Regions from separate parts of the Paenibacillus spongiae genome, predicted to be linked through region 3. Evidence: riboswitches for the same ligand, from Rfam matches in the RefSeq annotation. Region 3 holds a riboswitch; each other region holds the start of a gene.
The links. Region 3 has a riboswitch for cyclic di-AMP ahead of L1F29_RS04695 (C40 family peptidase). Riboswitches for the same ligand answer to the same signal wherever they lie in the genome.

Region 1 (7,492 bases), 1.1 Mb from region 3:
TAGCGGTATAGAGCTGATCCGCTTGCTGATGGAAGGGCAATCGATCGCGCTGGTGAGCGATGCGGGGCTCCCGGCTATATCCGATCCTGGGGCGGACCTGGTTGCATCCGCGGTGGAGCATCATATTAGCGTCGTTCCGATACCCGGCGCGAATGCGGCATTGTCGGCGTTGATCATATCGGGCCAACCGACCGACCGTTTCTCCTTTGTCGGATTCCCGCCGCGCGACCGTAAGCCGTTAGCGCAATGGCTGCAGCAGCTGCGGAAGCAGGAAGGTACCCTTATTTGTTATGAATCACCACATCGGGTGGGAAAGACATTAGCGGCTATGCATGAGAATTGGGGTGACCGTCCGATCGCCATGGTCCGCGAGCTGACCAAACGGCATGAGGAAGCAGTCAGAGGAACAATTACAGAATGCTTACAATGGTTAGAAGAGAACCCGGCCATGGGTGAATATTGTTTAGTTATCGCCGGGTATGATGGAACCGTAACCGGAGAGGGGCAAGAGGAGGAGGATCGGCCCTGGTGGAAGGGACTGGAGCTGTCGGAGCATGTTAGCCGTTACGAGGAGCAAACCGGCGATCGGAGAGAGGCGATCAAAAAAGCGGCTCAAGATCTAGGACTGCCTAAGCGCGATGTATATAATGAACTAATGCGAAAGTAGGAGGCGGACAAAAAAAAGGGCCTTCCTGAGGGGTTCTTGGCTCAGGAAGGCAGTAAGGAGTATAAAAAAGGTTAGAATTAACAAGTTGATTAATTCTATTATAACTCATAATTCCGAATTTGTCTCTTATTTTGTGACGGGAGTTGGTAATTCGGTCAAACAAACGTTGCAAACGATTTTTCCTTTGAAATATGTAACGTTCTCTGCATTGCCGCAGAAGATACAAGCAGGCTCGTATTTCTTCAACATGATCCGTTCACCATCTACATATATCTCAAGCGCGTCCTTCTCGCCAATACCGAGCGTACGGCGCAGCTCAATTGGGATAACAACACGTCCAAGCTCATCAACTTTCCGAACAATTCCTGTCGATTTCATCATAATCTATCGTGTCCCCTCTCAAAAAGTAATTCGTCATAATTCGACAAAATTCTATCATTTCTTTTCTCTATAGTACCAACGTTTACCAAAATAGTCAATACCGAATTGGACCGGAGTAGGCTCTTATTTGCTAAAATCGCTATAGAGATAAGGTTATTAAGCTATACTTATCGTACAACATCAGAATTCATTTTGGAAATAAAATTACGACATTGTTCGACATTAAATCTAAAATTGTGTCGAAAATTTGTCTAAAGCTTCTTGTTAAGGGTTAAAACCCCTATTGGTATTATGTTGTAATAACGGGTTACTAGAGTAGGGAGGGATCACCCATGTATGCGAAGATGCGTCCGCTGGCAGAAGAGAAAGTGTTTAAGGATCCGGTTCACAAGTATATCTACGTTCAAGACGAAACGGTATGGAACCTTATTAATACCAGAGAATTCCAACGACTTCGGCGCATACGCCAGCTGGGCACCTCCTATCTGACGTTCCATGGCGCCGAGCACAGCCGGTTCTCCCATTCGCTTGGCGTATATGAAATTACACGGAAAATCATCTCGCAGTTCGAGCGCGGCGGGTACTCCGATTGGCCTAGAAACGAGAAGTTGGTTTCCCTATGCGCGGCTCTCCTTCATGATGTCGGACACGGTCCGTTCTCGCATTCCATCGAGGAGGTATTCGAAACCCATCACGAGGAATGGACATGTCGTATATTATTAGAAGAAACGGAAATCAACGACGTGCTCCGAAGGGTCGATCCGTCCTTTCCGGAGCAGGTTTCAGCCGTTATTTGCAAGACCTATGAGCGTCCCATCGTCATGAGTCTGGTCTCGAGTCAGATGGACGCCGACCGCATGGATTATCTCCTGCGCGACGCTTATTTTACAGGGGTCAATTATGGCACATTCGATCTGGAGCGCATTCTCCGTGTGCTTCGTCCCCACCAGGATCAAATCGTCGTCAAGGAGAGCGGCATGCATGCCGTTGAAGATTACTTGATGTCCCGTTACCAGATGTATTGGCAGGTTTATTTTCACCCGGTTACCCGCAGCTCGGAAATTATTCTCAGGCAAATTTTCCGCAGAGCCAAAGAGCTCTATGGGAGCAGCTACAGCTTCGCTTGGATGATTGATCCGCTTGAACATTTGCTTCAGGGCACAATAGATGTGGAAGGGTATTTATCGCTTGATGAAGCGCTTGTCCAGACGGCATTCGTCCAATGGCAGAAGGAAGCGGATCCGGTTCTGTCCGACTTGTGTCAGCGGTTCTTAAACCGTAAACTATATAAGTATGTCACCATGGATGAAGCGAATGAAACGTTGTGGCGGCAAATACGCGACGAATTTCATTCTGCCGGGCTCCACCCGGAATATCACCTTGAAATCGACTTCCCGCTGGATTTGCCATACGATGTTTATCAGCCGGGAGCAGCCGTATCGGAGAAAGACGAAAAACCGCCGATTTTGCTTCTCGACCAGGAGGAGCGTTTGTCAGAGATATCGGCAAAATCCGATATAATTCGATCCATTACCGGCCTTCACCGCGGGAAATATCACCTCTATTTCCCGATGGAGAAAGTGCGTGAGAAGGCGGCGTATTTCTCGCAAGCCGTGCGTGATGTATTTGGCTTTTACTTGTAGAAAGGGGTTTGTCTTCATTGATGTTAATCGACACTCACACCCACTTGGATTCCTATAAATTCGACGCTGACCGCGCAGAAGTCATCGAAAGGGCGCGGGCTGCCGGAATCGAAAAATTAATCAATATCGGGTTCAACCGCGAAACGATTCCGACTACGATGGAATTAGCGGAACGTTATGATTTTATTTACGCCGTTGTCGGGTGGCATCCCGTGGACAGCATCGAGATGCTTCCTGGGGATTTGGATTGGATCGCCTCGCTCTGCGATCATCCGAAGGTTGTGGCGATCGGGGAAATAGGCCTCGATTATCACTGGGATACGTCGCCGAAGGATATCCAGCAGCGGGTATTCCGGCAGCAGATCGAGCTGGCCAAGCAGAAGAAGCTGCCGATCGTCATTCATAACCGCGACGCTCATGAGGATGTCGTCCGTATCCTGAAAGAAGAGCGGGCACAAGAGGTTGGCGGCGTGATGCACTGTTACTCCGGCAGCTGGGAAACGGCCAAGCAATGCCTGGACATGAACTTCTATATTTCGTTCGGAGGACCGGTCACATTCCAGAATGCGCGTGTCCCGAAAGAGGTGCTCGCCCGGGTGCCGCTGGACCGTCTTCTCATCGAAACGGACTCCCCATATTTGGCTCCGCATCCATATCGCGGAAAGCGAAATGAATCGGCTTACGTGCGGCTGGTTGCCGAGGCTGCAGCGGAAATAACAGGCAAATCTTTGGAACAAATTTCCAAAATCACGACTGAGAATGCATTAAGATGTTTTAACATTGGGTGAAAAGAGCTCTGAGAGCAAGGATTTGGGACCAATCCCACGAAAAAACTAATTTTCAATCAAGAAATCGCCAGTTTTTCGCGAGTTTATCCTTAAAATTCGTTAAAATCGTCATTAATCGCTTCTTTACAATTTGGAGCAAAAGACGGTATCATTCATCTCAGAGCTTTTGAAACATTGTATTCCTTTTCCAATATCGCTTAATCTCCAGTATGGAGAGCGGGGGAACCAAGAGCGTACGCTGAATCGAATTTTTGGCGTGTGCCTGTTGAATTCTTCTTGGGGTGAATTTATGCAGCGGTACTTTAGTTTTGTAAAGTGCCGAAGTGCGAATAGGGCGACTCTCTTGCCCGAACCCGACAGCTAACCTCGTAAGCGCAAATAGAGAGATCAACCTCGTGCATCCATTCCATGCTACCTGTATTTTGGGGAAGCCACGAAACAGATCCTCTGTCGTCGGCTTCTTTTTATTTTTGAATAATGCGTAAACTGACGACATAGGGTGTATACATGGAGGTGGGCATGAGGAAGAGCGTGTGTGCACGCTAAATCTAACTAGTCGCGTCAAATTTAATCATGCATAATTCGACGGCGGGGCTATGTAAGGAGGACCGATGAAGTGGGCCAACTCCAGCTTAAGGACACCCATGGGAAACGATCATCCAGCATGTCTTTCGCATTGCGATGGAAGCATGAGAACTTGCGTTTAATTATTCTAAGCGCTATGATCTCAATCGCTATGACTTTCATGTTTCTGGTGTTGTTGTACGGGACGGCTGACAAGCGCGTATCCGTAGTAGTTAACGGACAGGAAAACATTGTTTCAACCAAGCAATGGGTCCTTCAACGCCTACTGGATGAACAAGCCATCACGATTGGACCGAACGATAAAGTGTCCATGCCTCTGAATGGAGGCGTAAAGGACGGCGACCGTATTGTTATTGATCATGCGGTACCGCTCCAAGTGAAGGCTGACGGCAAGGTAAGAACGTTGTACACGACAGAAAAAACAGTTAGGGAAGCGATCGATCAAGCTAATATATCGGTTCGCAATCAAGATAAGGTACTTCCTGCCATGGATACGGCGGTCCAGCCGAACATGTCCGTTACGGTCGTGAGGATCGATAAGCACCTCTCACAGAATTCCTACACGGTGCCGTTCACGGTCGTCAAGAAGGAAGACCCGAATTTGCCGCAAGGCAAACAAAAGTTAATGCAGGTGGGCAAAGAAGGTACCGTTGTGAAGCGTTATGAGAAGGTGTTTGCGGACGGGAAAATGGTGTCGCATACGCTTGTATCGAAGATGACGCAAGCGACGGCCATCAATCAAGTCGTGGCAGTCGGAACGAAGAAAGAAGAGCCGAAGGTTACGGTGTTGTCCGCGAAGGCGCCGTCTGTGGCGACAATGACGAAGAAGGGCGTCACGTTTAAGCCCAAGAAAGTCTTAAAGAATGTAACGTTAACGGCTTATTCGGCAGGCGTCGAGTCTACCGGTAAGAGTAAAGGGCATCCACAGTACGGCATTACGGCTTCCGGCGCACGCGTCAAGGAAGGACGTACCATTGCCGTCGATCCGAAGGTCATTCCGATCGGCTGGTGGGTGTATATCGAAGGTATCGGTTTCCGCCGTGCGGAAGATACAGGCGGCGCGATCAAAGGCAATAAGATCGACGTTTATTTCGACAGCGAGAAATATGCGGATCGCTTCGGTCGGAAGAAGGGCTATACGGTATACGTACTGGGGCCGAAGAAACCGGAATCGATCTGATATTAGCGGCTGTGATTAATTATTATCGTATTTCAAAAGGAAATATGCCATCATAAAGGAGAGGCGACGCCTCTTCTTTTTGTATGTTTGTCTAGAGGGGATGAAGGAACGGCATGATCAAGGAAATCATCGTCGTAGAGGGCAAGGACGATACGGTTGCCATTAAGCGGGCGCTTGAAGCGGAGACGATCGAGACAGGCGGTTCTGCGGTCGGTGAAGACGTGCTCCGAAGAGTGGCGCTTGCCCAGCAGCGCAGAGGGGTTATTATCTTTACGGATCCGGATCATGCAGGCGAACGAATCCGTAAAATTGTCGCGCAGCGGGTTCCAGGCTGCAAGCATGCGTTTCTTCCGCAGGAAGAAGCGCTCTATAAGGGCGATATCGGGGTAGAGAATGCATCGCCTGAAGCAATAAGACGGGCGCTTGCGAATGTACGGACGGAAGTCGCAGAGGAACAAGCGGATACGGCGCCGGAGATTACGTGGGATGACTTGATGAAGGCCGGACTGCTGGTAAATGCCCAAGCGTCGGAGCGCAGGCTCAGAATGGGCAACTTACTCGGGATCGGTTATGCGAACGGGAAACAGTTCTATAAGCGCTGCACCATGTTCCGGATAACGCGTGAAGAATTCGAGCAGGCGTTAGCGCGTATGGAGCAGGAGAACGGGGGAAGCGAATCATGACGCAGGCAGACGTAGCGACACCGAAACGAACACGGGATATTATTGCGAAATACGGCTTTTCGTTTAAGAAGAGTCTGGGACAAAATTTCTTGATCGATCAAAATATATTGCGAAATATTGTAGATGCCGCGGAGCTGGACAAGACGAAGGGCGCACTGGAGATCGGTCCGGGCATCGGGGCGCTTACGCAGCGGCTCTCGGAGACTGCAGGACGCGTAACCGCCGTAGAAATCGATCAGCGGCTCATTCCGATTCTGCAGGATGTCTTCGCGGAGACCGATAATGTCCACATCGAGCATGGCGATGTGCTCAAGCTGGAACTTCGCGAACTGATGGAACGGCAGTTTGCAGGGCTTGCCGGCGTGAGCGTCGTGGCTAACCTGCCGTATTACGTCACGACGCCGATTCTGATGAAGCTGCTGGAGGAGAAGCTGCCGCTTGAGAATATCGTCGTCATGATTCAGAAGGAAGTAGCGGAGCGGATGGCGGCGAAGCCAGGCGGCAAGGAGTACGGAAGCCTTAGCGTAGCCGTACAGTACTACTGCGTGCCTGAGCTGGTCTGCGTCGTGCCGCATACCGTGTTTATCCCGCAGCCGAATGTAGACTCCGCGGTAATTAAGCTGACGCTTCGGGACAAGCCTCCCGTCGAGGTGGCAAACGAGGATCATTTCTTCCGTACGGTTCAGGCGAGCTTCGCTCAGCGGCGGAAGACGATTGCGAATAATTTGTCAGCCTTCATCGGCAAAGCGAACCGCGATAAGGTGGTTCCCCTGCTTGAGGGCTGTGGAATCGATCCGTCCCGCCGCGGAGAGACGCTGTCGATCGCAGAGTTCGCTGTCATCAGCGACGCGCTGCAGCAAGCAGGCTTCTAAGGCCGGGCAAGGCACCTATAAGAGCCAATCTCCGAATACAAGGGGATTGGCTCTATTTTTCGTTAGAACGTATGCCCCTCATTGGGTTGCACATGATATTGGCGGCAAGAGAAAACCCCTTCTTAGGGTTTTGGGCTTGCGGAAGGGCACCAACAGCCCTATATGCCCATAGGATAAGACGAAGAGGTGATTTGCCCATGAAGCAGGGGGACCTGGTCGTCCGCAAATCGTATGGCGGGGACGTGCTATTCCGTATTGCAACCATGAACCAACAATTCGCTACCCTAAAAGGCACGGACTACCGGCTGCTTGCTGACGCGCCGATTCCCGACTTGTCTATTGTGCGCGATCCCGAATTTACGGGGGCGGCCAAGCAAGTGAGAATCAAAGTAAATGAATCGATGCGGCGGATGCAGGAGCAGCGGCAGCAGCAGATGCAGAAGGGCGAGGAGGAGCTTAGGCGTGCATTGAATCAAGGGGCGCCTTACTTCGAAGTGCCTGGCAAAGTGCTGCATTTGGACGGAGACGCCAACTATTTGAAAAAAAGCATGCAGCTGTACACGCAGATGAGAGTACCTGCTCACGGCATTTATGCCCATGAATCGCAAATGCCCGATCTCGTGTACCGTCTGCTGCCGCAAATAAAACCGGATATCGTAGTCATAACCGGACATGATGGTGTTTTGAAGAGCC
Region 2 (7,492 bases), 2.7 Mb from region 3:
TAAATCTCACCGTTAAAAATAAGCCATAGACGATTATCTTCATTTGTCATCGGTTGACTTCCATCCTCTAGATCAAGGATGGACAATCGATTAAACCCCAATCCAATCCGATCGACAACTTGAATTCCATTTTGGTTCGGTCCTCGATGAGTCATGGCAGCGGTCATTCTTTGCACAGTCGAGGATTGAGGCTCTGTTCCCTCATCAAATAATAAAATACCAGCGATTCCACACATAGTAGGCATTCCCTCTCGTAACTACACATTGTAGTTTATTTTTCATATTAAATTGCAAAATGAAACTGACTGACTGTTCAAGATGAAGCTGAAGAATCTTTTTCGCTATAGTAATTGCGCCGAATGAAGTAATTAACGGCCCTCGTCATGAAACCTATTGCAATGCATGAAACTGCAATGATCTGCTCTTTCGATAATCCCATCGAAACGATCATTTTTGATTCAAACCATGATATCAGAAGAACGATGACCCCATATCCAATGAAGCCGTAATAGGCCACCCTCCCCTGCCCGAAAACCAGTCTGCGCAATACCCAGACAAGAGGAATCATCAACAAAAGAATGTAAACATTGATCGGATGATAACGCAGCGAAGGATCCGGAAGGGTAATACCCCAAGGTACGGTTGTCAGCGAGCCATATTGCCAATGCGAGAGCAGGTATACAAATGAAGCCGCTAACCATCCTACAGCCAACGTATCCATAGCTACCTGCCAGTCCAATTTACTTCTCCAAATTGCATATGCCGTGTACAACAGTAACGCAGCGATCGCTATTTGGATGCCTAGAGGAGTCCCTGGATACATGATCAAAGAAAGAGGCTGATTTAGTAAAGACAGCTCCGTAAAAGCAGGGCTAATTTTCCAAATAATGATAGCCAATATCAATCCTGATGACAAAGCATCGATGATCGGCAAATTGTCAGGTGATTTGCGCTTAAGTACGACCTTCATAACCCAAAAGCCAATCACAGCAGATGTGATAAGGTATAGCCAAGTCCAACGGATCATCAGCGGCCCTAACTCCAAAACATCTACCATCAGGCCTCTCCCTTCGAAGCTTCTATCATGCGCTGAATCAAATTTTCTAGCGTCTTTGGAGACACGACACCGGTAGTCACATGAATAATTTCACCTTTGCTATCAACGAAATAAGACGTTGGAATAGACTTGATCTTGTAGAGCTTCGAAACCGCCCCATTCTCGTCCAACAACACAGGAAAATTAAATTGAAACTCTTCCGCAAATGAAATAGCTCCTTCAAGGCTATCATCAGCTGTTAAATTAACCGCGTAGATTTCGAATTCATCTTTGTACTTCTTATAAAAACGGACTAAGTCCGGCGCCTCAACCCGACATGGACCGCACCAGGACGCCCAGAAGTTGATGAGAACGGGCTTGCCCCCGAGGGATGAAAGCGAATATAACGAACCATCAAGTCCTTTCAGCTCGAACCCCGGTGCTTGATAGCCAATTCTTGCTGTCTGTTCTTTGTTGCCTCCTTCCGGTTGAAATATAGCTAAAATAACTAATACCGTAACAACAATCAATAACAGCAGTTGTTTTCGCAAGCGAAATCCCCCTCTCTGTTCATCCAACCCACAATTATCGTTGCAATATTAACACTACACCATGTAGTACTAATATCCAAGAAGATAGCGGCTTACGTGCAGCCGCTAATTACAATACTGCTAAGAATTACTATCATAAACGAAGATATCGTTACCGGAATAAAATCGAGCAAGGGTACACGGATTTTCTTCTTTGGTTCAATTAGCCTCTGCAAGCGATAGTTGATCGCCTTATCGGCGAATCCGATACCGATCGCGGTTCTCTGGCTTAATCGGGAGCACTTTAATAGTACGCTTGCAAGATCAATCGGAGATTTCATATGCATAACCGCATAATGGTCAGCTTCCAGCTCAACCCAAACATCAATATAATGAGACAATCGTTTTAGGATGGGAATGAAGGGCAAGCTATCTTTCATGATCCTAACCATTAGCATTCGAAGAGGATCGTAATTTTGACAATGACCGCTCTCGTGCAGCAGTATAGCATCAATTTCCCGTTCCGTAAATTCGTTGAGAAGAGCAGTCGAAATCACGATTCTCGGCCGAAGGGAACCAAATGCCAAGGCAATTATTGAATCGTGGCGGATTACAATAATTTCATGCCCCCACTTTTTAAACTTATGATTGAATTGTTTGGACAATCGGTTATGGCGAATCATCTGTAATCTGACGTTCCATCTTCTCTCATGGATGGCCTGTTTGCCAATCAGCCACAAGATCATTCCGAAGCTGTATGCTATCATTACATTTAGAAGGACAAGCACTATCTGATGTAACACGGATTGTTCTTGTAATGCTGCAACACAATACTGCAATATGGCCCATTTAGGATCAAATCCAAATAGCTCATGAAGTAAATAAATTGCCATTTGACCCCAAACAAAAAGACTAATTAATATCATGCTCGACAACACGATATGATAATTTCTAGGTTTCATGGCTTGTCTCGCTTCCACTCATCTATTCGGGCCTCTAACAACTCCCTCAATGAAGGGTCAGCCTGTTGAACGGCGTCAAATAAATGATTTAACACGATTTCACCATACTCATGCACAAGCTCCGTCGTTACGATTCGTGTTTGCTCTTGGATAAACTCTTCTTTGCTTTGTACCGGATGGAAGGTACTGATTCTGTTTCTTCCTTTTCCAATTGTGTTTTTTTTCAGATGTCCTTTCTCAGAAAGGCGATTTAATACCGTCATTACGGTGTTAAATGATAGCTCTTCACCGAGTAAAGATTGAACTTCCTTAATCATGACCTCTCCGCGGCTCCAAACGATCTCCATGATTTGGGCTTCAAGGGGACCGAAAAACCTTCTCAAACCCTCTTCACTTAGTTTCATTCGCTGTACATTCACTTCCAGCCATCCCTTCCAACTCTCATACCACGTTATATTTTCCGCTAATGCCCTTTATTTATACTACAGATTGTAGTTGTTAAATATATCTCACGTCAACATGAATTATATGAAATTTCATTGACAATAACCCAATGGATCAATGATGTAATGGTTTACTCCGGTATCTTCAAGGTGCATGAAATAGATCTACTTGGTTTCGGGTCTGCACACTCTTGTTCTTTCTTCGGATAGCCGCGGCAATCACGATTAAAAATCCGATCATGGCTGCCCAAAAGAATGTAATCAAATAATGCCAGACAAAAAGTCGTTTAACAGGGGGAGCGCTGATATCGTTTACAACTTGCGGTAATTTGACTGGTACTAAACGAGCAGCTCTTTCAGGGCCCCCTGCTGCGTTACTCACCCACAGATTACCATCTGAATCAACTTTTAATTCTGGTTGTTCGGTTTTTTTGACGGTAATCCAAGCCGCTTCCTTAGCAATAAATGTGAGCGGATTCTCTTTACCTTCAGAAACCATGGTTTGATTTGCATCGATGATTTGTTTTGTTTCAAATTTCTCAAACCCATAATCGAACAGATGAGTCATATCCGAGAATGTTGCCTCCTTCGAATCCGATTTCAATAAAACGCCAATTAGTTCCGTATCCTCCCTTCTTGCAGATGCGACAAGCGTAAAGCGTGACTGATCCGTAAATCCGTTTTTGATTCCTGTTGCGCCTTCATAAGTCCACAATAATTTATTATGATTGACTAAATCGGAGTCCCATTCGTTTCCGTCCCATGGCTTTGTTTTTGTCCCAACGATTTTCCGGAATGTTTCGTTTTGCATGGCATACTGTGCGATTTTCGCCATATCCAGAGCAGTTGTATAATGCGCTTTATCATGTAAGCCGTGAGGATTTTGAAATTGTGTATTTGTTGCGCCTGCTTTCTCTTTTACAAACGCATTCATTCGCTCAGCAAAGGCTTTTTTTGATCCATCTATATGCTCGGCTATAGCTGTGGCAGCATCATTACCTGAATTCATCATTAGAGCGTAGATCAAATTAATCATGCTCTGCTGCTCCCCTTCACTTAAATAAACTCTTGTTCCGTCTTCATATCTGGCTTCCTTCGAAACCGTAACCCGATCATATGGCTTTGCTGTTTCTAACGCGATAATACCGGTTACAATCTTGGTAATACTTGCTGGATACAAAACATCGGTTTCATTTTTTTTCAACAAAACACTCCCCGTCTTTGCATCGATCAATACAGCGGCTTGTGCATGAATATCGGGCTGCAAGATTCCTTCTTCGGCTTTTGTTGAGATGGGATGCACGGCAAAGAAAGACAACAAAACCATGTATGGAATGAAAGACAGCTTTTTATTAGATCCGAGCATCGTAATAGACCTCCAATCGATTGAATAGGAAGACTTATTTGTCTTGCTTTATCCAACTACTTGTCGTAGTATTTTTTTGAATCACCATTATAGGAGGTGAGCAAAATATGAAAATCTTTCAACGCTTTGCTATTTGTGGCACACTATTACTCATTGTTTTACTGACAAGCGGATGCAACACAGAATCCGATGACAAGAATAACAATTCGAATAAGATGAATAACATGAACCATGAACAAATGGATATGAATAATAATGAGAAGGAATAATTAGTGCGCAGCCGGTTGAAAGGATAAGCCCGCGATATTCGCGGGCTTATCCTTTAACAATACGAACCGTCTAGTGCTTTTCAGTCGTCATACTATCATAGACCTCTTCGGACACAACACGACGGGCAGTAACATATCTTTTCTCGTAATAGGATTCCGATAAGGCGCTTATTCGGACCCCTTTACTACTGGAAGAATGTGCGAACTTCCCGTTTCCGACGTATATACCGGCATGCGAGATTCCTTTCCCATCCGTATTAAAGAAAACAAGATCGCCGGGACGGAGCTTATCCTTGTCCACATATTCTCCGGCATTCGCTTGTGTCTTAGACGTTCTCGGAAGCTTAACGTCGAATGTTTTGAATATATGCAGGATAAAACCCGAACAATCGAATCCATCTGTAGTCGTACCGCCCCATTTGTATGGTGTACCCACGACCTCATTGACGGATGCGGTCAGCTGCGGCTGATCTGCAAATACACTTCCGGCGCCCGATGTGAATACGGCTAGCGCCCCTACTATTGATATAACTGTTTTCTTCAAAATGTTCTCCCTTCGGTGCCTACGAGGTTAGCTGAAGGTTCGGTAGAAGGTTCCCTATAATTCCTTACCATTGGAATTAATTCACCCAACGTGGTTCCCCCGTTTTTCTCACAGAAAATTCGGCAAAGTTTGTTTTTAAACTACACAAGGTAGTATAATTCTTTCTTTCTCGTCGATCTCCTCCCTTGCAAAAATTAGAATCCTTTCATTTTATTAAGGATACCAGAAGGACAGCATATATCCGCCCCTCTTTGGTTATATATCGTTCATCTTATTGCTAGTTCTGAACAGCAAACCGAAAAATCTCTTGTGCTGTTATATCCGTAGATGATACGATTTCATAAAAAGAACTACGTATCGTAATTTTAATGGAAAGGAGCATGCGAAGCTATTGAACCAAACCAAATCTAACAAACAGCAATCCAAACAAGCCCGAGCTGAAATGCGCCGGGAACAGGCGAAACGTAAAAAAATGATAAAAAGGGTAGGCTTGTTTGGAGGCCTATTCGTGCTCTTAACCCTTATCATTATCGCCTTTGCATTCCGTCCACCGTCACCAGGAGAGAAAGTAACCATTATGTCCGATCAATCTCATATTCCCGATGTGACTTCACCGCATAAACCGTACAATTCCGATCCGCCTACCAGTGGCCAGCATGTTGCTTCCACTGCACCTTGGGGAGTCCATAAAGATCCGTTACCCAAGGAGCTGCTCGTGCATAACCTTGAAGATGGCGATATTGTCATCTATTACAATAACCAATTGGACTCCTCCTCTATTGCCGAATTGGAATCGATTGCAGAGCATTATAAGGAAGGCGTGATTGTAAATCCATATCCGGAAATGAAAAATAAGATCACATTAACAGGATGGGGACGCATTGACCGGCTTGAAACTGTCGAAAAAGACTCCATAACCAAGTTTATTCAAGCATATAGAGGAAAAAATCATCATTGAAAGCACTCGTATTTCTCAGGAATGCTGCCCATTTGCTCAATCGATGAGTGTGACGTGAGAAGGATCCGCCGCGTCGGATCCTTCTGCTGTATTAGTGCTATCGTTACTATTAGATCCATGATCTATGGAGGGATTATCTGCTTAATCTCGAATAACACAAGGAACGGATTAACCTAACGGTCAGGATACTTTAAGGAAATTATTGAAGGGTGAGGGGAATTATGGGTTCAAGAATCATGCACTTGATTATAGCCAATCGAATTGCAGAGTGTCTGTCGATAGAAGATAGAACACTATTTTTACTTGGAAGCATTGCTCCAGATGCCGTATCGACTAAAGACTCATCGCATTTCTTTAAAGGTGCATTACAAGATTATTCAAGAAGCATTGATTATAAAGGATTTTTACATAAATATCGTTCGCAAGTAGAAAGTCAATATATACTAGGATACTTTACACATTTGATCGCTGATGATATCTGGCTGAAAGGTTTTAATCTTTCTTGGTTGAAAAACAGAATGGAAGCTAATCATGAATTATATCATTTATACCATAATGATTTCCGATTACTGAATGGAAAATTATTAGAATACTATTGTATGACAGATGAATTGAGAAAAACGCTCAGTTATCTACCTACATTCTTTAATTTGCAAGAAGTTACGTCCGAAGATGTTGAAAACTTCATCCCATATGTATTAGGCGATATGAATTACGATAAGGAAGTTATTAATGAAAAGCTTAATGTTTTTACGTTTGATCAGATTGTTGGTTATATAGAGACATCAGTTGACATGGGGTTACTGAATATGAAACAGGCGGCCATCCTGTACCGGATGCCTTCTGCTCGTGAATGGTCAGTCGCCCATCCTTAGGTTGGAGAGTGCCGTGACAAGTTACGAAGGGATATAGAGAAGTAAAATCTTCACGATCGAAGAAAGATAGTTCATTATTCAACGAAGATTAGGCTGCCGACATGGATCGGCAGCCTTGGGTCCGTCTGAACCATTAACGTAAACAACTTGGCTGATATTTATGGAGTCAGTCGCTTTGTGCGCTCAATAACTTTACATGACTAAATTGAGCTTCTCCATCCGTAACAAAAACGCCCCATTTTCCACGCTGATGATTATACATCCTAGTACTCAATGCAACTTGATCATCCAGGTATATTTCGCAAATCGAATCTTCAATAATGACTTTTAGTTCATAAGGTGTATCCGGGATGAGCGTGATGGGGCGCTCAAGTTCAACAATATGAGGCATGTCCCCTCTTCTCGGCCAACAATCGAAGACGATTCGATTGCGATCCGGTTCCAGTCGAATATAGTAACCGTTCTCCAAGTCCTCACTGAACCTTAGCATCATCCCACAGCTCCGTGTG
Region 3 (7,492 bases):
CCTTCAGCATGAGAGATCAGCCTGCCATTTAACTACACTAAGTAGTGTAATGACCGCGAAGAAAGCGGCTATGCGCAGCCGCTTACAAAAATATTGCTAATGATAAAGATCATGAGCGAGGATATCGATAACGGAATGATATTCAAGATCGGGACGCGGATTTTACTTTTGGGCTCGATCAGCTGCTGCAGGCGGTAATTGATCGCTTCATCGGCGAACCCGACGCCGACGAGGCTTCTTTGGCTAAATCGAGAGTACCGCAGCAGCACGTTCGCCAGATCGATCGGCGATTTCATCTGTTCAATCGCGTAACGGTCCGCCTCCAGCTCTACCCATACCTCGATATAATGCGACATGCGATGTAAGACCGGAATGAACGGCAAGCTGTCCTTCATCATCTTCACCAATAACAACCGGAGAGGATCGTAATTGCGGCAATGACTGACCTCGTGGAGTACAATGGCATCCATTTCACGTTCCGTAAAATTGGAGAGCAGCGCGGTCGATACTAGGATTCTCGGCCGGATAAACCCAAAGGTCAGCGCCAGCATGGAATCATGGCGGATTACCGTGATTTCATAGCCGAGCGAGCGGTACTTCCGGTTCAACTGCTTGGACAAGCGGTTATGGCGATTCATCTTCATCCTTGCCAGCCATCTTCTCTCCATGACAGCCTGCTGACCGATGAACCATATGATCATTCCTATGCTGTAGGCCATGATGCCATTCAATCCGATTAGCACGATTTGATTCAGCACCGTCTGTTCGCTTACCGCGGCGACGCAGTATTGCAATAGATTCCATTTGGGCCGGAGTCCAAACACCTCATGGAGAAGATAGATCGCCATCTGAAGCCAGACAAACGCGCTGATGGCCATCATGCTCACAAATACGAGGCGATGCTTCTGGAATCTCATGATTTGCCACGCTTCCACTCTTCTAGTCGGGCCTCCAATAAATCCATCAGTTTGGGGTCCGCCTGCTCGACAGCGTTGAATAGATGATTCAGAACGATCGGTCCGTACTCGTGAACAAGCCCCTCCGTAACGGCACGTGTCTGCTCTTGAATAAACTCTTCCTTGCTCTGGACCGGCTGGAAGGAGCTCAATCTATTTCTTCCTTTGCCGGTTATCGTTTTCTTCAAATGTCCTTTATCGGAAAGGCGATTCAATACCGTCATTACCGTATTGAAGGAAAGCTCTTCATCAAGCGATGCCTGGACTTCCTTGATCGTGACCTCTCCGCGGCCCCATACGATCTCCATAATTTGGGCTTCAAGCGACCCGAAGAAACGGTTCAAGCCTTCTTCACTTAGTTTCATCCGCTGAACCTTCACTTTCAGCCCCCCTATTCCTGCTTCGATATGTCACAGATTGAGTATCTTCGCTCGCATGTATACAACGAATTGTAGTTGTTGTCCGTATCTTACGTCAATATACATGTGAAATTCCATGAGACAGGATGGGGCTGAGCACGAAGTTGCCCGCCTGAGCCTTTAACATGCATGAAACGCGGCTGGACAGCCCTCAACCTGTCCAGCCGCGTTTCTTATTCCGGACGCTGCTGCACCAGCGTCCGTCTTTGTTGCGGATCCAAACCTATCCCGACCTGCAGTTTAATGGATACTATTCATCATGCTTTTATAGACTTGTTCCGATACGACACGGCGGGCCGTGACATATCTTTTCTTATAATAGGAATCCGACAGCCCGCTTATGCGCACCCCTTTGCTGCTGGAAGAATGGGCAAAATTCCCGTCTCCGACGTAGATGCCCGCATGCGAGATTCCTTTGCCATCCGTATTGAAGAAAACGAGATCGCCGGGACGGAGATCGTCCTTCTCCACCTTTTCTCCGGTATTCGCCTGGGTCTTCGACGTTCTCGGAAGCTTCACATCGAACTGTTTGAAAATGTGCAGGATGAAGCCCGAGCAATCGAAGCCGTCCGTCGTCGTACCTCCCCATTTGTATGGCGTACCTACGACTTCATTGACGGATGCGGTCAGCTTCGGCTGATCTGCATATACACTGCCGGCGCCCGATGTGAATACGGCCAGCGCCCCTACTATCGCTATAATCGTCTTCTTCAACTTGTTCTCCCTTCGATGCCTACGAGGTTAGCTGATGGCTCGGTTGAAGGTTCCCTATAATTCCTTGGATAGCTGGAATTAATTCACCAAAGTGGTTCCCCCGCTTTTCACACAGAAAATTCGGCAAAGCTCCTTTTTATATTACATCGTGTAGTATTATTCTTTTTTTCTCATCATTTTCCTTCCTCTCAAAAATTAGAATCTTATCATTTTCTCCATATTGGTCTTCTGCAGGCCCGAACCGAATAGTTTAGTTTCATGAATGCGCAGCATGTTGAAGCCGGCTTTTCGTCAGCTTGTCCGGTATTTTAACAGCTTTCCTTGTCTACACTTGTAAGAAGTCCTTCATTAGGAGAATGCAATGATGAAGCTGGAACCTATCATTCCTTTTGAACCTGTTGCTGCAAGTGAATTTCCCAAGGGAGATCAATGGACGGCCCAAATTAAATGGGATGGCGTCCGAATATTAAGTTATTTTGACGGCGAACGTACGAAGCTATTTAACCGAAGGCTGAATGAACGAACATTGCAGTATCCCGAATTGCTGCAGGCCGAGTCCTATTGCAGCGCAGACTCTTTCATTCTTGACGGTGAAGTGATCGCTTTCGAGAATGGCAGCCCTTCCTTTCATGAGGTCATGAAACGGGACAGCTTAAGAAGCGCGCAGCGGATTCAAGAGCAGAAAGGTACTGTTCCCATTACATACATGATCTTTGATTTGATTTATCTTAACGGCGTATGGGTTAAGGACAAGAAGCTTCGGGACCGCCAAACGCTGCTGAGCAGCATTATTCGTCCGAATGTGCAGGTGCAGGTCGTTCCAAGCTATAGCGACATTGCCGGTCTATACCGGGTTGCAGAGCAGCATAGGCTTGAAGGCATTGTGATCAAGGATCTGAACAGCACCTATTCCATCGACGGCAAAGACAAGCGCTGGATGAAGAAAAAAAATGTTCAGGATCTAATCGCGGTTGTCGGCGGCGTAACCTTACGGGATGGCATTGTTAATGCGTTGCTATTGGGCCTGTATGATGACGCAGGACGCTTCTGGTACATCGGGCATGCCGGTTCAGGAAAATTAACGATGAATGACTGGCGGACATTGACGCAGCTGATAACGACAATGACGGTTCGTTCCATGCCTTTCGCAAACAAGCCGGAACGTTACAAAGACGCTATATGGATAGAACCGCGGCTGACGGTCAAAATAAACTATATGGAATGGACTTCCAATAAAACGCTGCGACAGCCGACGATTCAAGCTTTCTTGGATGTTCCCCCACAAGAATGCACGTTTAGTTAATTCACTTCCCCCTTCCCCGTCATTGCCGGCCAGCCAGAATCGGGAGAAGGTAATGCGGCTGCCGAAGGAGGATCTGCCATGAGCCGGAGCGTGAAGGGCACCATCGTCGTTGAAGGACAGGAACTGGTCATCAGCAACCCGAACAAGCTTCTCTGGCCCGAAATGGGCATTACGAAAGCCATCTTCCTGCAGCAGCTGACCGCGCTTTCCCCTTGGCTGATGAAGCACTGCCAGGACCGTTATTTGACTACGATCCGGTTTCCGGACGGCGTGCACGGCAAATCGTTCTATCAGAAGAACTGTCCGCAGCCCGCACCGGATTTTGTTCACGTTTCGGAGCATGACAATATTTCCTATGTAAAGCCGGATTCACTGCCGACGCTATTATGGCTGGGCAATCTCGCCTCGTTGGAGTTTCATGCTTCGTTCGACCGGATAAGCGATCCCGCCCATCCAACCGAATGGGTGCTGGATCTGGATCCTTCCCTCGAGGAAGAACCTCGTATTATGGAAGCGGCGTCGCTGGTGGGCGATCTGCTGCACTCGCTGGGCATTCAATCCGTTCCCAAGACGTCGGGAGCCACCGGCGTCCAAGTGATCGTGCCGCTCATTCCCGACCTGACCTTCGATGAGCTGCGGCGGATCGGCGAGTTCGTGGGCAAATACTTGTCGGATAAGCATCCGGGGCTATTCACGATCGAGAGACTGAAGAAAAACCGCGGGGACTTGATCTACATCGACTATTTGCAGCACTATCAGGGAAAAACGATCGTCGCCCCCTACTCACCGAGAGCGCGTATCGGTGCTACTGTCTCTACGCCTCTCTTCTGGGAAGAGGTTAGGCGCAATGCAGCCATAACCGACTATAACCTGCTTAACATTATGAGCCGTTTGCATCGGGAAGGCGACCTTATCGACCGCACGGCACCCCAGTCGCTTCGCCCGATTCTATCCTTTATCGACAATAAAGGGCGTTAAATCGGGATCGGCATAAGAGGCTTACGAATACGAAGAGGACAGCCGCTTGACGAACGGCTGTCCTCTTTCTTCCTGCTTTCATGCTGTCAACGTTGCAAGCGACCGACATATGTGCGGACGGACAATGGTTCCGTTATTTCAGATTTCACGCGGCTTCTGTGCGTGCCTGCGGACATGAAAGCCGTTATATGAGCATCAATGTCCGGTTTCGTCTGTAGCCAATAACGGAACTCATGTCCGCAGTCCACAGAATACGGCGCGAATGCTTCCAATCACGCAACCTATGTCCGTAAGCTCTGCGCACAAATGCGAGGCCGCCCTTATAGAGCTGGTATGCGCAGTGCCATGTTCCCGCTGCTACCCCAGGATACGTTCAGCTCCGCAGCGCCGGAATACGGCCTCGGCAGGGCCTGCCGGACCGAGGTCCGGTCCGCCGTCCGAGCGGTCTTCGCTGGTCTCAACCATCAGGACAAGCCAGCCTTCGGCAATGGCGTTACGGCACTCCTTCGCGTCGTCGTCGTCCAGACCCAGCCAGCGCAGCGCTTCCCCCATCGCACTGCCGTCCCCCCAGATATCGCCTGCCACTATGCCGGCTGCGCGGTCTCCAAAGGCCGTCCCCGTGAAGCCTCCCGCCGCCGGGCCGCTTCCGCTTGCGATACCGGCCGGAACCACGACGATGCCGCCATCGCCCCTCATATCCGTCATTTCGTTCAATTCGTCCGCATCCACCCCGGTCTCCGCTTCAATGCGCCGAGAGTGCTCGCTGCCTTTGACAAACACCTGCAGCTCGCGCTTCGTGAACCCTTCCTTCTCCAGCTCCTGCACCGCATCGATCACCTGCTGCTGATGCCTGAATAACCCCAGCTTGTATGCCATCTTGAATCGCCTCCTGTTCGATAAGCGCACATGTCCAATCCTTCGGTCCGCAAGAGGTCCGAAAGCGCCGTGTAAGGTTGGTATACCCTGTTAATGGAAGATTAAATCGGGTACAATAATTTCCGCATCCGCCCTGGTTCCTATCCTTGTTTCAATCCGATTGGCTGTGGGTAAATAACGATATCAGAGAACCTGCATGAACTTTCTTAATTGACCTCGCAATTACTTTTTAGAAACGGGAGAGGACGTCATGAAGCAAACCGATAAATTATTTTTGCGAACAGAGAATAAAGAAGGTAAATGCATCGTGTATGTCGGAGGCGAGCTCGATTTGGAATCGGCCGCTCAGATGCGGGCCGCAATGACGACCCTCGTCGAATTATCCGACCGCGAGCTCATTATTAATCTGCGCGATCTGCGGTATGTGGACAGTACCGGCATAGGCATCCTCGTTTCTATCTTGAAGGCACGGCATGCCAACAACGCCCCATTCGCCGTAGAAGCCATCCCGCCGAATATTCGCAAGCTGTTCGATATGACGGGCATTACAAACTTTTTGCTGAAGCAGCAAGCCTGATTTTGACGAAGAAAGGAACGAGACTACGCCATGAAGGAAAATGAAGAGGTCGTATTGCTGCAGGTCCCGGCATCCGCAGAATATATCGATTTGGTTCGGCTCACGCTCTATGGGCTAGCCGTCAAAATCGGATTTTCATATGAAGAAATCGAAGACATGAAGGTCGCTGTATCCGAAGCTTGCAATAACGCTGTGTTGTACGCTTACGGAGATTTGCCTCATGGTTCAACCACATCCGCGCTGGAGGTCGAGCCCCGGATCGAGGTTCGTTTTGTCAAGCAGGCCGACGCGCTCTCCATTATCGTCAAGGACGACGGCCGCAGCTTCGACGCTGCGGCTGCAGCCCGCAAGGCCGAGCCGCTGCACGGCAAGTCGGTCGACGAGCTGCAGGCAGGAGGACTCGGGCTTTATTTGATGCAGGCTCTTATGGACCAGGTTCAAGTCAACAGCGATATAGGGACTGAAGTGGTCTTAACCAAACGTCTGGTCCGAAGTGGTGAGATGGCATGAATGTACAACCGGCCAAGCAGTCCCCGGCATCGAATGCGGAGCTTATTCTGATCTACCAGAATAACCCCAACAACGATACGGCTGCCCTGCTAATCGAGCAATATGAGCCGATGGTCCGAATGGCGGCCGGTAAAATTTCGCGTAATCGCCCTGATTTGTATGAAGATCTGATGCAAGTGGGTCAGATTGCGCTCATCCGCCTATTCCGGCAATTCGATACCAATTTAGGCGTTCAATTCGAACCCTATGCCATGAAGAGCATCATCGGTCATATGAAAAACTATTTGCGGGATAAATCCTGGTATGTTCAGGTGCCGCGCCGCATCAAGGAGAAGGGAATTGCCGTCCAGCAAGCGGTCGACGACCTGACGGTCCAGCTCGAACGGTCGCCCCGCGTAGAAGAAATCGCCGCTTACATGGAGCTCTCCGTCGAGGAAACGACCGAGATTTTGGCAGGACGCGAGCTGTATCATTACGTTTCGCTCGACACGCCGATCTCCGAGGAAGAGAATACGACGACCTTGGGCGATCTGATCGGCTCTCCCGCCGATGATTTTGAGACGGTCGACAAGAAGCTGGATCTTCAAGCCGCTATGTCCAAGCTGAAGCCGCAGGAGCAGCAGGTCCTTCTCCTTGTTTATCAGGAAGGGCTTCCACAGCGGACGATCGCCGATAATCTGGGCGTCTCGCAGATGAGTATTTCCCGTATTCAACGACGGGCGATCGAGAAGCTGAAGCAGCTGCTAAGCGAGAGCCATGACGGCGAAGAAGATGTATACTAGCTGTGACATGAGCACGTCCAGTTCGGATCTATCCGGGCAAGGCGTGCTTTTCCTATGCGGCCCAGGTTGTGCAAGAACCGTGTTCGCGTTATGATGGTAGCAATGAACAACCCCCCGAGTGTAAGTAGATCAGGAGGACCGACGATATGATGCACCGGATGCTGCGGTTTCCTTCCCAATGGGAGTGGCACGTGCTCCATAACCAACGGCCGGAACCAATCCGTTTAGGCCGCCGCCGACAATCGGCCGCTAATTCGCAGCCTCCCGCTGCCCATGCGCAGACCGGCTATCGGATGAACGAAATCGCAACGCCTCTCCAGCATGCCGCGAACGAATCAACCGGCGGCGAGGACATCGATATTCCACAAGACCCGTCC
Region 4 (7,492 bases), 600 kb from region 3:
GGCAGGTCGCGGATTGGTTCCCGTATACGCTTGCAATTGCGCAAGCGGCATATCGATAATAGGCATGCTCATGCTCCTTCCGATAAATCGATTCATCCCCCATGTTAAGGCCATTTTCCTCCCATGTAAAGATGTTAAATTCCCAAAAGCTGTGCAGCCTCAAGATGGGCGAAAGATGCATGATTGGAAGTGGTGCGTGGGACAATGAGTAGACGTTTGTACATAGAAATCGCGCAAGCAGGGGGATAGCCGGCCATGTTAGCAGCAAGCCGTATAAGAAAATGGACGCTAGTCCTGTCGATCGTCACACTTGTGCTCGATACCGATACCTTCCGGCCCACGATTTCGGCCATGAAGGAAAAGCCCGCGGCAGCTTGTCTGCCCTCTGTCACGGACGAATTGGACCAACGCGCCGAAGATAGCAAGCCGAATACATCTCCGGGAGCCATCAGCAAGCAGGCGGGGACATACGCAGAGCAGAAGAGCGCGGCGGAGACAGATCGGCGCCGCAGCCGAAAAGGGCATAAACGCAGCAAGCAGGCGCAGCATGCCGTATCCTGGGCACAGCTGCAGAAAATGTACCCGAGCGCCTTCTATTTGGGCGGACCGCGCAAAGTCAGGAAGGTCGCGCTTACCTTCGACGATGTACCGGATGTGAAATACACCCCGCAGGTTCTCGATGTGCTGGCCAAATATAAAGTGCGGGCCACTTTCTTCGTGGTCGGCTCAAGAGCCCGCGCCCATCCTTCTGTCGTCCGGCGGATGCGGAGAGAAGGCCATTTGATCGGAAACCATTCCTACAATCATCCGGTTTTCACCCAGATATCGATGCAGAAATTCCAGCAGCAGGTCTTGCGTACCGATGCCGTCCTACGACCGCTTGCCGGCTACAGCCCGAAGCTCATCCGGCCGCCCTATGGCGAAATATTGCCGAAGCAGATTGAATGGGCGAAGCGGAACGGATTCGTTATCGTAAACTGGAATGTCGACTCGGAGGATTGGAAGAGCCTGGACAGCAGCAGCATTATTATTAACATTAAACGAACGCTGAAGCCCGGATCGATCATCCTGCAGCATGCCGGCGGCGGAGGCGGACAAGATTTATCGGGTACGATTAACGCCCTCCCCCGCCTCATCCGTCTGCTTCGCAGCAAAGGGTATCAAATCGTCACCCTGCCCGAGCTCCTGAACCGTCCTGTCGCCCGATCATCATAACCCCTGCATCAACGGAAAAACCGTGATATACAGCAAACGGCGTTCACCTTGAATCAAGGATGAACGCCGTTTTTATGTGTGAGTGAAGCCCGTATTTCATGTATGAAGGATGAGTATGAACGGCTATTCCAAAACAAAGACATCGACATATTGGAAGCCGAACGTTCTCGCCTGCTGCTGCGAATGCGGAACATAGATGTCGATCCGGTTTCCTTTGATTGCCCCGCCCATGTCGGTAGCTGTCATAATCATGCCGCCTACCGGCAGGCCGTCATAATCGTAACCTGTCACATAAACCTTGCTGCCTAGCGGAATCCGCTTGGGATCTACTGCAATCGTACCGAGCTTAAGCGGATTTCCGAAGTAGTCCACTGCTCCCCAGCCGCCGTTCTCCGAAGCTGCGGATGTGTATGCGCTCGCTTTTACCTGGAAGGCATCCGTGTAATTGAATATCCGTCCGCCAAGGTTGAGCTGCTCGCTGTCGGATGACGCCTTCATCGTGCTGGCGGGCGCTGCCGCAGGTGCTGCAGCCGCTGCTTTCATGGTGCTGCCGCTTGGAACGATAATGTTCAAGCCTTCATAAATGTTCTGCGCATTTACCTTCGGATTCGCCTTCATGAGCGAATCGACCGTAACGCCATAACGTTTGGACAGCTTCCAGAACGTGTCGCCGTCCGCCGCCTTGTGATTCGTAGCCGCATTGGCGGCGCCTGCATGGGCAAATAGGGTCAAGCCAAGCACAGCCGCTGCCGTGCCTTTCTTCCAATTCCAATTCTTCAAAGCGTGTCGTCCTCCTTCGGTTTACGGATCCGCGCCGTCATTCACGACGCTCGTCTCCGTCATCGCGAACGGATGTAAGTCTATTATCCGTTCAAGCATGTGGCCTACGAGGTTAGTTGTCGGATTCGGGTCGAGGAGTCAACCCTTCGCGTCCGCGTATATGCCGCATTCGCGATTCACCCCTAGCATTCCTGCTGCCAATAAGCGTCGATAGAACGCAAAAGAACGGCAGCATTCATACAAGTTTTCGGCTGATAAGCATGGAGAATTTCCACAATTAACGGCCGTCAGGAAACCGTATACCGCTGTTTCCAAAAGTCCCCCGTACGATAAGTTTCGGCTCGCGTAAGAGAATACCATATATCTCCCGCGCAATCCTACCGGTAAATTCGTCCAATCGCTGCAGATGCAAGTACATAAGCCGTTCCGAAGCATGATCAGCTCCGAATACATTGACTGTATATTTAAGGGCTTCTACTGTTTTTTTAGCTATGCCGGAGGTGTTTCATAGCGTGAATATCGTCATCATGGCCGGCGGTAGAGGGACTCGGTTCTGGCCGCGGAGCACCGCATCCATGCCGAAGCAATTTCTGCCTTTCCATTCGGACCGGACCTTAATTCAAGAAACAGCCGCCCGCTTCCTCAAGCTGGTGCCAGGAAGCCGCTTGTACGCAGCCGTACCCGACCGTTACCTGCCTCTGCTCGCCCGGCAGCTCCCCGACATGCCGCCGAATCAATACATTATCGAACCCGAACAAAAGGATACTGCAGCATGTATGGCTCTTGCCGCATTAAGATTTCTGGATCAGGGCGACGATTCGCCCCTTGTCTTTGTCCCCTCGGATCAATATGTTTCCGATGAACGGGCATTCCTGGCGGCTATCGAACAGGCCGCAGCCGCAGCCTGCCTAGATGATGCGATTGTAACACTCGGCATCGAACCGGATCGGCCCGAAACCGGCTTCGGTTACTTACGAACGCTCGATAAGTCCAGCGATATGGCAAAGAATATGCCTCAAGGCGTACTCCGCGTCGTTCAATTTCTTGAGAAGCCGGATGCCGGCCGTGCCGCGGAATTGATTCGCGAGTCTGGAATATATTGGAATAGCGGCATATTCGTATGGCGCCCCTCCACCATTGCCAGCAGCCTGCAGCGTTATCAGCCCCAGTTGTGGAACATACTGAGATCGCATCCGCACGATGCGGCAGCTGCATATGCGCAGATGCCCGCGCTTTCCATCGACTACGCGGTTATGGAGCAGGCCCAATCTATTTACTGCATCCCGGTTCGCTGCGGATGGGACGATATCGGCTCATGGGCTGCGCTCGAACGCCACCTAACCCCGGATTCAAGCGGGAACATCCGGCATGGCGAGGAGCCCATTGTGCTTCCGAACGCTACCGGCAATACCGTATTTGCAGACCGGCAGGCGCTGATCGTCGGCGTCCATGATTTGATCATCGTCTCTACGCCGCATGGTTTGTTGGTCTGTCCGAAGGCGGAGGAAGCCAAGCTCAAGACATGGCTGACGCATATCCGGGGCGAGTAACATCTTCTGAAGACACGAGGGATCTATCGCCCGTTAGCAGCAGGCATTGGGCTGGCTGTACGTTTCATGAACAACGTAAGGCCGTGAAGCGTGAAGGGCTTCAACGGCCGTTATTGTTCAACTGCTCAATTGTGGATTTGTGCGATCATTCCCTCTACCAGCGTTCGAATTCCTTGATCCAGATAAGGAAGTGTCCGCTCCATTATAGCCTCTATTGGCTCTACATGATCGGTATACGTGGACACATAGCCCTGAACCATGAAGAACAGTGCCCGCGTGCGATTGATCATAGCCTCCGGTCCATTATCTTGGGTGCGGTCCGCAAGCGCAAGATGAAGAGCCCTGTCCAGATGGCCGAACAGCTGGTTGCGGATACGGTTGACCGCAAGCTCCGGATCTTCCTCGTCGACACGCACGGAACCTGCGAACAGCACCGTGTAGAAGCTTCCATTGGTCAAGCAGAACGTAACGTATTCCTTGCAAATCCCCGTCAAGACATTCATCGGATCAGCCTCACGGCCTTCCAGCTTGTCCAGCATCCGCTGCTCCAGCTCCAACAGCGACGGGATGGCAATTTGCTGCAGAAGGTCCTCTTTATTCTTGTAATAAATATAGATCGCAGTGTGAGAGCAGCCTGCTGCCTTGGCGATTTCACGCATCGTTACGGACTGATAGCCCCGTTCGGCAAATAACGCGGCAGCGGCGCTGCGGACGGCGGCTTTCATTTCTTCCGTCTGTTTCTTGCGGGTGGTAGTCATTGGACGAACACAGCCTCATTTCCTCTAATAGCTTTTAGTAACCGATGGCAATATAATAACCACTGGTTACTAAAAGGTCAAGTGCCTCTGCCAAACCATCAGCGGACGGATGCCTTCATCCTGATCGGACCGGTAACAATCGCTTTGGAATTAAGGGATCGGATCGTTAGAACTAAAGGTTCCTCTATTCCGCCGCCAACTGGCACCGTGTGCACAAGGCTTGATATTGCTTGTGTTTGGCATATCTCGAGGGATCGGAGCAATTCCGGCCCGACTACCGTACCGCGGCGCAGCACGAGCTCCAGTTCGCCCGAATCGGCAAGCGACGGTTTCACCCAGCCGACCTCGATCGTGATATCGATTTGTCCTCCCTCCTGAATGGCAGGAAGAAGGAGGACCGCCAGCGGTAATTCGAAGGATGGGGCAATAACTGGCCTAATTTGACTTTGTTTCAGCTCGAATACGGCTTCCTTCCCCATTGTCCATCCCCTGCCTTACTCTATCTATTATTTCTATTTACCATTTATTTCTATTAATCTATGCGACCGGCAGTCTTGCCGGTAGGGCAGCTTTTCTTGGCGAATTCGCCTTTTCCCCTCCCAAACCGCTTTTATCCGGAGCCCTATTGCCGCTCGTCCTTCTGCCAAGAGGGCGTAAATGAAACGGGACCATGGGTTTCCAAATCATAGCGTTCAAGGTAAGATAGGGGGATGCGATAAAGGATAAAATTTGCACTTCTACAGGAGGTTACCTTGAGCAGACGAAGTCTCCCGCTGATTCTCGTTATTGCAGTGATCCTCGCAGGCTGGATCGGAAACGGGATTTATTATGAACGTCAGCAGGTGGATAAACCTGTTTTCTTCCAACAATATATTGAGCTTGGCGACTATGAGGGGCAGCAGGTCGAGCTGTCTTATCTGGAAAATGCCAATGGCGGCAAACGCATAAGCACGCTGGAGTTTCCCGGCTTCGAGCTGTATCGCATCGAGAACGCCCAGAACGATCAGCAATACCGCTATCAGATTAACAAGAAATTCCTGCTCTCCATCGACAAACCAACGCTTGATATTCTCCGTCAACCTGGCAAAGCAATTACGAAAGCGAAGGTATATTATCGCGACGGAACAAAGGCGGATGAGGTCGATATTGGCGAAATTCGTTACAGCGGCAAGACCTTTACGCCTCATTCACCGGTCGAACACAGCAGCTCCATGGGATCCTCGGATAATTTGGGCTATTCCGTGCTTCGCGTTGCCGAGCCCGTCACCCTCACGACAATCGAGAGTGAGCTTGCGGCTTCATTGCCCGATTGGCTCAAGATCGATATAGCTGTAACATCCCCTGCGGACCCGAAGATCCCGCAACCGGAAGCCGGTGCAAATGAAGGCGTTCCTTGGCAAGAGCTGCGCCTTCCGATGGAGCTTCCGAAGGGCACGACGATCAAGATCAGCTACCGGTTTAACTTCAACCAAGGGGACGATCGCGCAGAAGAAGCGCTGAATTACTATAAGATTCTGCTCTGGGTCGAAGGCATGGAGAAGAACGGCCGCGCATTCCGGACCGCCGTGCATATCCAGTACGATCCTTACCCGTCCGAGGACGATATTCGAGAGATGACGAGGAATGCAAGGAGGCAGGAACGATGATGGGCAGAGAGTGGAAACAGATGGCTTGGGGACTGCTGCTGGTCATTATTGATATTCGCATCGTCGTATTTGACCTGCTCCCGGATTTCATCGGCTATCTCCTTGTTTCGATCGGCGCTTCCAAATTGATGGCGAAGGACAGATGGAGAGGTGTCGTTATGGTCACAGCCGTCATTCTTGGGATCATGTCGCTGATTGGTATATTCATGCCGTCCACCGATGGATCGGGCATTTCTCCCTTTGGGTATGCATACCTGTTGGGCATGCTCGATGGAATCGGACATCTTGTCATTGTCTACGGGATTTGCAGCCTGGCGGCTGCGCGGGCGCGGGAAGAGGAGGACGAGGAATGGGCGGAGTCGGCCAATGGCCGCCGGACGGCGTTCCTGGTCATTAGCGGTCTTACGATGCTGTACAATACCTTTATCGTTAATATGGATCATGATTGGCGGCTGGCTAGCTTCTTGTTTATCCTTGCGGCCATTGTGATGGAAATTGTGATCATACTCTTCCTCTTCGGCACAGCTAAACGCTGGAAGCCGGAACAATAGCACATCAGAACAAATGCCTTCATTGCTCGCGGTATGGCCGAAGCTAAGAAACAAAAAAACGCAAAAAAGCGGCCTAGCCGCTAATTTGCGCTGTTAAACTTCGATATGCATGGTTAATTAAGACGTAAACTCTTGAACCCATACGCCGTTGTAGTACGAAACGCCGATTTTGTTGAAGCTTTTGTTCAGGATGTTCGCACGGTGACCTGCGCTGTTCATCCAAGCCGTCATAACTTCCTGCGGCGAACGTTGGCCTTTGGCAATGTTCTCGCCTGCAGAGGAATATTTCACGCCATAAGCACGCATCATATCAAAAGGCGAGCCGTAAGTAGGCGAGTTATGATCGAAGTAGTTCTTGTCATACATATCTTTCGCTTTGTCATGAGCGACTTTAGTCAGCAAAGAATCCGAAGTCAGCTGGGACAAGCCGGCTTTGGCACGCTCTTGGTTAACAAGCGTAATGACTTGTGCGGCGAAAGCGTCCTGCGATACGGAGCCGTTAGAGCCGCCGTTGTTCGTGTTTCCGCCATTGTTCGTATTTCCACCGTTGGTGTTACCGCCGTTGTTCGTATTGCCACCGTTGTTAATACCACCGTTAGTGTTGCCGCCGTTGTTCGTATTCCCACCGTTGTTAATACCGCCGTTAGTATTGCCGCCTGTGTTGCCGCCATATCCCGGAGGGCAATTAATAAGGTTATTCCAGAACCAGTTGTTGTTTGCAGAGCCTTGACCGGATCCGATTAGCTTAGACAAGTCTATTGTATTCAAATTATACGTGACGGGGGCTCCGTTCATAGAAGCGGCATCCGCCTTCGGTACAGCAGCTCCTCCTCCGAAAACGATCATTCCTGCAGCGAGTACGCCAGCTACACCTATGCGCCATGGTTGCATCTTCATGAATTAAAAATCTCCCTTCAGTTAACGTTTGTTAGTGCCGGTTACCCGACGCAACTCATGTTAACATAGGGAGTTTTATAGATCATGCCTCAAAA

Region 1: another riboswitch for cyclic di-AMP. It lies ahead of L1F29_RS00140 (resuscitation-promoting factor); the one in region 3 lies ahead of L1F29_RS04695 (C40 family peptidase).
Region 2: another riboswitch for cyclic di-AMP. It lies ahead of L1F29_RS17100 (C40 family peptidase); the one in region 3 lies ahead of L1F29_RS04695 (C40 family peptidase).
Region 4: another riboswitch for cyclic di-AMP. It lies ahead of L1F29_RS07720 (3D domain-containing protein); the one in region 3 lies ahead of L1F29_RS04695 (C40 family peptidase).

What each region holds. Positions count from the first base shown of each region.
Region 1 covers NZ_CP091430.1:24,497-31,988, forward strand. The annotation lists gene rsmI (16S rRNA (cytidine(1402)-2'-O)-methyltransferase) at 1-667, shown strand, start outside; gene L1F29_RS00125 (AbrB/MazE/SpoVT family DNA-binding domain-containing protein) at 794-1,048, opposite strand; gene L1F29_RS00130 (HD domain-containing protein) at 1,381-2,691, shown strand; gene L1F29_RS00135 (TatD family hydrolase) at 2,712-3,479, shown strand; cyclic di-AMP (ydaO/yuaA leader) riboswitch at 3,664-3,870, shown strand; gene L1F29_RS00140 (resuscitation-promoting factor) at 4,096-5,244, shown strand; gene rnmV (ribonuclease M5) at 5,358-5,927, shown strand; gene rsmA (16S rRNA (adenine(1518)-N(6)/adenine(1519)-N(6))-dimethyltransferase RsmA) at 5,924-6,799, shown strand; gene yabG (sporulation peptidase YabG) at 6,997-7,492, shown strand, end outside.
Region 2 covers NZ_CP091430.1:3,733,342-3,740,833, reverse strand. The annotation lists gene asnB (asparagine synthase (glutamine-hydrolyzing)) at 1-236, opposite strand, end outside; gene L1F29_RS17125 (prolipoprotein diacylglyceryl transferase family protein) at 314-1,057, opposite strand; gene L1F29_RS17120 (TlpA family protein disulfide reductase) at 1,057-1,587, opposite strand; gene L1F29_RS17115 (M56 family metallopeptidase) at 1,680-2,528, opposite strand; gene L1F29_RS17110 (BlaI/MecI/CopY family transcriptional regulator) at 2,525-2,947, opposite strand; gene L1F29_RS17105 (D-alanyl-D-alanine carboxypeptidase family protein) at 3,117-4,337, opposite strand; gene L1F29_RS17100 (C40 family peptidase) at 4,677-5,150, opposite strand; cyclic di-AMP (ydaO/yuaA leader) riboswitch at 5,152-5,285, opposite strand; gene L1F29_RS17095 (DUF3105 domain-containing protein) at 5,542-6,108, shown strand; gene L1F29_RS17090 (zinc dependent phospholipase C family protein) at 6,330-6,983, shown strand; gene L1F29_RS17085 (glycoside hydrolase family 32 protein) at 7,150-7,492, opposite strand, start outside.
Region 3 covers NZ_CP091430.1:1,075,321-1,082,812, reverse strand. The annotation lists gene L1F29_RS04705 (M56 family metallopeptidase) at 69-935, opposite strand; gene L1F29_RS04700 (BlaI/MecI/CopY family transcriptional regulator) at 914-1,336, opposite strand; gene L1F29_RS04695 (C40 family peptidase) at 1,616-2,089, opposite strand; cyclic di-AMP (ydaO/yuaA leader) riboswitch at 2,091-2,225, opposite strand; gene L1F29_RS04690 (ATP-dependent DNA ligase) at 2,454-3,392, shown strand; gene ligD (non-homologous end-joining DNA ligase) at 3,471-4,370, shown strand; gene L1F29_RS04680 (general stress protein) at 4,728-5,246, opposite strand; gene L1F29_RS04675 (STAS domain-containing protein) at 5,497-5,823, shown strand; gene rsbW (anti-sigma B factor RsbW) at 5,854-6,333, shown strand; gene L1F29_RS04665 (sigma-70 family RNA polymerase sigma factor) at 6,330-7,115, shown strand; gene L1F29_RS04660 (magnesium transporter CorA family protein) at 7,262-7,492, shown strand, end outside.
Region 4 covers NZ_CP091430.1:1,679,912-1,687,403, reverse strand. The annotation lists gene L1F29_RS07730 (alpha/beta fold hydrolase) at 1-66, opposite strand, end outside; gene L1F29_RS07725 (polysaccharide deacetylase family protein) at 256-1,215, shown strand; gene L1F29_RS07720 (3D domain-containing protein) at 1,339-1,995, opposite strand; cyclic di-AMP (ydaO/yuaA leader) riboswitch at 2,083-2,347, opposite strand; gene L1F29_RS07715 (mannose-1-phosphate guanylyltransferase) at 2,508-3,545, shown strand; gene L1F29_RS07710 (TetR/AcrR family transcriptional regulator) at 3,671-4,303, opposite strand; gene L1F29_RS07705 (hypothetical protein) at 4,402-4,782, opposite strand; gene L1F29_RS07700 (hypothetical protein) at 5,056-5,949, shown strand; gene L1F29_RS07695 (hypothetical protein) at 5,946-6,500, shown strand; gene L1F29_RS07690 (CAP domain-containing protein) at 6,618-7,397, opposite strand.